One region of the Photobacterium kagoshimensis genome, then DNA from elsewhere that is predicted to be linked to it. Evidence: predicted binding sites of a transcription regulator. Region 1 holds the regulator's gene; each other region holds the start of a gene.
The links. Region 1 encodes CRP, which controls carbon source genes, mostly activating them, when cyclic AMP is high. Its sites were predicted from a motif close to TGTGANNNNNNTCACA; they were not measured.

Region 1 (2,277 bases):
CCTTAACTACATCACGCCACAATTTTCACGGACTCACATCAACTTCCAGCGCGTTCCCACAGTGGATACCTCGAACCCTCTCAGTGCCAAAGGCATTCCGAGTCTGGATGAAAGCTTTGTGGTGATCCGTTTTCGTGGGATCAAGAATGTCGACTTCCCGTATTTATTGTCGATGATCCAAGGTTCGTTCATGTCACGCCACAACACCTTGGTGGTACCGGGCGGGAAAATGAGCTTTGCGATGGAATTGATAATGCGGCCCCTGATCCAACAGTTGATTGAAACAGGCAAAATCGGCTAGCGTCAGATCAGAACCCGTGAAGCGATAGGCGACAAAAACGGAGACATTCACGTCTCCGTTTCATCACGCATCAACGCCTTGCGCATTCATCAATTTATGCCGCGATCACTTCATAGGAATGGGTCAGCTCAACCCCCTCACCTAGCATCAAACAAACCGAGCAATATTTCTCAAGTGAATTGGCGACCGTTTGCGCCACTAAACCTTCATCAAGATCATGTCCCGTCACGACAAAATGCAAATTCGCCGATGTGAAAATGCGTGGTGCCGTTTCGCGGCGCACCGAGGAAATTTGTGCTTCGCAGCCCGTGATACCTTGATCGGCAGATTGTAACCCATCTACTACATCGACCGAGCTACACCCCCCCGCAGCCATCAAAACTAACTCCATCGGGCTGGGTGCTTTTTCGCCACCGTTGCCGTCCATCACCACACTGTGACCCGAATTTGATTGGGCAAGAAATGTCATTCCTTCTACCCATTTCACACGTGACTGCATTGCTTTCTCCTTAGTGTTTTGGCGTCAATTCTGCATAATCTAACAACCGTGTGATCATGTGCACACTTATGAGTACAAAATGACGATTTCAGATAGATCAATATCAAGAAATGCCGACCGAAAAAAGTTAAACTCTCAATTAATTATTCAAGTGAGCTTGCAGCCCAGCGGCTGACTTAATATCCTAACCAGCGAGCAATTCTATTGTTAAGCCCAGACTGAAATTATAGGGATGTCGTTGTTGGGCAACAAACGCAGAGGAAGTTAGTAATATGGTTCCAGGTAAACCTCAAACAGATCCAACACTAGAGTGGTTTCTTTCACATTGCCACATTCACAAGTACCCATCAAAAAGCACTTTGATTCATGCGGGTGAGAAAGCGGAAACTCTCTACTATATTGTAAAAGGTTCTGTTGCTGTTCTTATCAAGGATGAAGAAGGCAAAGAGATGATCCTTTCTTACCTAAACCAAGGCGACTTCATTGGCGAACTTGGTCTTTTCGAAGAAGGTCAAGAACGTACAGCTTGGGTTCGTGCTAAAACACCTTGTGAAGTAGCCGAGATTTCATTTAAGAAATTCCGCCAACTTATTCAAGTAAACCCAGATATCTTGATGCGCCTTTCGGCACAAATGGCTAACCGCCTTCAAGTAACAAGCCAAAAAGTGGGTGACCTTGCATTCTTAGATGTGACAGGCCGTATTGCACAGACGCTACTAAACCTAGCGAAACAACCTGATGCAATGACACACCCTGATGGCATGCAAATCAAGATCACTCGCCAAGAAATCGGTCAAATCGTGGGTTGTTCACGTGAAACCGTTGGTCGTATCTTGAAGATGCTTGAAGAGCAGAACCTGATTTCTGCACACGGTAAAACTATCGTGGTATACGGTACTCGTTAATCTGTTGATTCATCGAATATCGCTAAGAAAAAGCCGCTTTTGCGGCTTTTTTCATATCTGAAGCAGCCATACCTCTCACGTATATCTAAATCCAAATTTGCTAACCTTGTCACTGAATCTTCACTTGCTAACCCCGCCACCTTTGCTACATTGTGCATAACAGGCGTTAGGGTGATACCACCAAGAATTCAGAACAATAAGCACAGTGGACTTTACGATATGGATATCGAACGTTTTTCTCCGTACAACACCAGTTCCCGACCACCAACCGCGATTGCCCCATTACCGACCACGGTCGAAATGACAGGCTTTAGTGGTCAGCGTCACTTTCTCGAGCAGCACATTTCATTGGCGAATACACCACAGCGTCAAGAAGGCTCGCAGTGGTCACCGCCCTTAGAAAGCCTGTATTAATACAACGCCAGATAGCACAAAGGCCATGCTATCAACATGGCCTTTTGCCGTGATACCCATACAGATTTTGCTGTGGTGTCATTGTCAGTCAAACCGCGCTTTAGCTGTCTGTACTTTCAAATATTTTATCGGCTGATGCGGCAACAAATCCGGTATAA
Region 2 (2,277 bases), on a different contig from region 1:
ACATATAAATGTCATTATGTAGTGATATATCTCTCTATCACTATGAATCACAGTTAAAACAATAATGGATTAAATAATGAAACTACGTTATCTCGCAGTGCTGCTTTCTGTAATGAGCTCATCAAGCATGGCATTTGATCTCACCACACCCCAAGCAAACAATACGGACAAGCTAGTATGGACGGGTCATTTAAGCCCAGACACCGACACTGTGACATCCGCAATTGCCGCAGCACATATTTATGGTGGTACTCCTGCCGTGCCAGAAGAGATTAATCCTGAAAGCCGTTTTGTACTCGAATACTGTAAAGCGACAGCACCAAAACTGCTTAAAGAGGTCTCTGCGCAACAATTTGGCTTGGTTGATTTTAACCAGCAAACACAACTGCATCATTCTGTGGATGAAAAAAGTATTGTCGCGATTATCGACCACCACGCCATTGGGGGAAACCCTGTAAACATGACACAAGTTGCCTCGATTGATATTCGCCCATGGGGTTCAGCTGCCACTATTCTTGCAAACCATGCCGAAACGCTTGGCATCGAGTTTCCAGCGACTATCGCTTGTACTACGCTAGGTGGTATTTTATCTGACACCGTGGTGTTCCGTTCACCAACAACGACAAAGTACGATCGTAGCTACGCAGAAAAGCTTGCTAAAGTGGCAGGCATTAAAGACATCAACGCCTTTGGGGAGAAAATGCTGGAAGCAAAATCAGACCTCAGCCATGTCAGCGCTACTGATATTCTTACTTTAGATTACAAGAACTTCACTTACGGCGGTAAGAAAGTGGGTATTGGTGTAGCAGAAACCATTACCGCTCAGCAGCTGTTAGACAGAAAGCCTGAATTTATTGCGGCAATGAAAGCTTATAAAAAAGAAGCGAACTTAGATCACCTCTTCTTCTCTGTGATTGACACTAAAAACAAACGTGCGAATCTTTTATGGATAGACAGCGCCGATCAAAAAATTGCTAACGCTGCATTTAAAGGCAAAGCATCTGAACAATGGCTAGTGCTTGAAGGTGTGACTTCACGTAAGCGCCAAATTGGCCCTGCCATTCAAAAAGCAGTTGAAGCGAAGTAGTTTAGTTCACCGTCTACACATAAAGCCCTTCATGTCACTTGGTCATGAAGGGCTTTTTATTGCCAGTACCAATGCCTCACTCATACTATTCACTATAGGCATGCATCATTCATTAAAAATCAGGTTGCATAATTAATACTTGTGCAATTTATTAAGATAAGCATGAATAAATTTTCTGAAAATCCTTTCAACACAATTAGTTATCAGCCATAAAAACAGTCTTAACCAGTTCAAGAAATGAGATTCAAGTCACCATAAAGTGGTAATCCAAATGGGAGCATACATGCATAATTTGAGAATAATCACAAATGGTACATACCTCCCATGCCCTACTTACATTTTATTTTTGGCCTTGCAGTCGTCGCCGTTCTTGCATTATTAGCAAGTAAAGACCGAACAAACATTAAGCTTCGCTATATCGTCCAGCTACTAGCAATTGAAATGAGTGTGGCTTACTTTTTACTTAACTCATCTGCGGGTACTGGCATAGTTACCGAGTTCGCCGAAGGGTTTAATGGTCTAATGGCTTTTGCCGCAGAAGGGACCAACTTTGTATTTGGAGGCCTTATTAATGAAGGCGGGTTCGACTTCTTCCTGCAAGTCTTAATGCCGATTGTCTTTATTTCTGCACTTATTGGTATTTTGCAGCACATCAAAGTGCTACCTATTGTGATCAGTGCCATTGGTTTTTTACTGTCCAAAATAAATGGCATGGGAAAATTAGAATCATTTAATGCCATCAGCGCCTTAATGGTTGGCCAGTCTGAAAACTTCATTACCTACAAAGCTATTTTAGGCAAAATGTCTGAACGTCGTATGTACACGTTAGCGGCAACGGCAATGTCTACCGTTTCTATGTCTATCGTGGGTTCTTACATGCAGCTTATCGCACCCAAATATGTGGTTGCAGCGCTATTTTTAAACATGTTCAGTACTTTCATTATTCTATCGATCATTAACCCATACGATCATGAAGCAGAAGAAAACTTTGATGATATGGTTGCTGAGGCTGAAGGCGAGCGAGTGACCTTCTTTGAAATGCTGGGCGAATACATTCTTACTGGCTTTAAAGTTGCGGTTATTGTGGCAGCGATGCTAATCGGCTTTATCTCATTAATCGCAATGATCAACAAAGGTTTCACCGTCGCACTAGGCATCAGCTTCCAAGATCTAATTGGCTATGTGTTCTA
Region 3 (2,277 bases), on a different contig from region 1:
CTGCGCCAGTAATTCTCGACACTCTGCAATCGCATGAGCTAACAGTGGATCACGTAAGTTAGCAGGGTTATCCAATAACTCAGCAACCGCGGCAAACACTGCATGTTCTGGCGGGTTATCTTTCGATTTTTCAATCAAAGTCTGCTGATGAAAACGCTCAAGCTTATCGGGCAAGTCATAGTTCACCGTTGGCGTTGCTGCCCACTGCGACACTTGCTCTAACCAAGTCGGTAAACTTTTTTTGGTATAGCTGCGTTTGTTGACGCCAGAACCCGCAATCAAAGGTTCTAAATCTGCTTGGTGTTCACGCCACAGGGCTTTAAAGCCATCCAAGCGTTGCAGATTTTGTTGGTGAAGATCAGCCAAAGATTCCGTCATCGCATCAACGCTGAGCTTCACCGGCGCACCGGTTAAACTGCCACCTAAATCCTTCAATAAGGCGGCAGGTGATGACCAAATATTGCGAACTTCTTGCGCTAATGCATGCGGTAAATGATAAAAAGTACGACGCCAATAATCCGCTGAGACCATACTTTTTAACTGGCTTTCATCGGTCACAAATTCATTGTTAAAACGACTGCCCGATTCAAATGCATTTTGGGTCAGCATGCGCTGACAAAAGCCGTGAATGGTATAGATCGCCGCTTCATCCATCTGGCGTTCGGCTTGTAATAGAATTTGCGCGGCCGTTTTATGATCTTGAATCTCTTCAAGCAAAGGCTGGATCACAGGATCGTTACTCACCCCACGGCTAAATGCCAAACGTGCATCATGAATACGGGCTCGAATACGATCGCGTAGCTCTGCGGTTGCGGCTTCTGTAAAGGTCACAACAAGGATCTGATCAACATTTAGCTCACAGCCATGTCGGCTATCAGCACTACCATGGCCCAGCAATAAACGTAAATACAAGCTGGCGATGGTAAAGGTTTTTCCTGTCCCTGCTGAGGCTTCAATTAAACGCGCACCATGGAGAGGGAACGTCATCGGGTGCAGTGTATTTGCGTTATTATTCATCCCCGCCATCCTTCTCTGTCATAGCTCTGATTGTGATTAATAAATAGGTTGGCATCACCAACCAAGTGCTTACGCTAGGTAATATCTTTGGTGTCATCAAGGTTCACCTTGCTGAATATCCGCGGTTAACATTTTTCTGGCTACTCATCACCATCAAGTGTGATCAATAACTTAGAAATAAACGTTAGCTTGCTTGAATAAGTTTTCTTTCTATCAATGTGAGAGTTTTCTCACAGTTTAACGCCATCGCTTTGGTTAGTATCGCAGCCAGAAACATGGTCACCTCTGGACCGGTGGTCGTACAGCAAACACCCTACAAATAAGAATGATTTGCTGACGGCCACACTACTTCCTGCCTACTCTTCGACTTTTTCACTATTTAAGACCGCCCCTTGCAATATTCGACTAGCAAGCTGTGACGCATCATTGGCTAAATGATCATCCCAGTTAGGCCATACGCGCGCGATATAACTGTCTGCACCTTCACCCGCAAATAAGTAACCATCGTTAAAGGTATCTGCCATTTTCTTCAAGGATTTTTGAATAGTCTCATCGTCATCTTTGAAACTTCCATCGCGCCCGATCCTCGCTTGGATCCCTGCCAGTGCTGTTTTAGGGAAATACGCTAATGGTTGATTTAAGCCATCAAAATACAGCTCGATAATGTCTTGTAGATACTGGCGTGCGGTCTCGGCATCAATCGGGAGCAAGCGACGATATTCATCGTTACCAATCAAGTGCGTGATCTTCTGAGCCTGAACTTGGTTTGGATTTGGGCTTTGCGGCTGCATTGCCGCCAAGCAGAGGTGATCGATCCATGCTATCAGTAGATCTTGGGCGCGTATTTTGCCACTGCGATAGCGCACTAAACCTGATTGATAGCCCTGCTTTAGCCAACCTTGTAGGTTTACTTTGTGGCCTTGATAACTAAAGATTAAGTCGACTTCCTGATCATCCACAGGGGCGTGAATTAATGGGAAGATCTGCTCGGTGAGTGCCAATACATCATTGCGGGTGATCGCTAAATCTAAATCCCCAAACGCCGCAACAGGTAGTCGTCCTGCCGCTTTTTGTTGCGCTGAGAATTCATCGAAGACCGCGTTTTCATCTTGGTTTGCTAACTTGGCATCCAAGAGTTGTTGCAATAACTGCTCACGCATTAAATAACCATCTAAACCGTTAAGCGTGAAAGGTTCATCATCTTCTGTAATGCCCATCGGTGGCTCAAAGAAGACTTTTAAGCGGCGATTAAAGAAGTAA

Region 2: the regulator CRP is predicted to act here: its motif matches at 1,379-1,394, upstream of L4C35_RS13170 (NupC/NupG family nucleoside CNT transporter).
Region 3: the regulator CRP is predicted to act here: its motif matches at 1,237-1,252, upstream of recB (exodeoxyribonuclease V subunit beta).

Annotation. Positions count from the first base shown of each region.
Region 1 is NZ_JAKJSO010000012.1:134,726-137,002, forward strand. It holds gene L4C35_RS10015 (phosphoribulokinase) at 1-301, shown strand, start outside; gene L4C35_RS10020 (OsmC family protein) at 396-800, opposite strand; gene crp (cAMP-activated global transcriptional regulator CRP) at 1,073-1,705, shown strand; gene L4C35_RS10030 (hypothetical protein) at 1,925-2,119, shown strand; gene L4C35_RS10035 (DUF1338 domain-containing protein) at 2,220-2,277, opposite strand, start outside.
Region 2 is NZ_JAKJSO010000014.1:225,308-227,584, reverse strand. It holds gene L4C35_RS13175 (manganese-dependent inorganic pyrophosphatase) at 77-1,087, shown strand; gene L4C35_RS13170 (NupC/NupG family nucleoside CNT transporter) at 1,412-2,277, shown strand, end outside.
Region 3 is NZ_JAKJSO010000024.1:80,069-82,345, forward strand. It holds gene recB (exodeoxyribonuclease V subunit beta) at 1-1,017, opposite strand, end outside; gene recC (exodeoxyribonuclease V subunit gamma) at 1,374-2,277, opposite strand, start outside.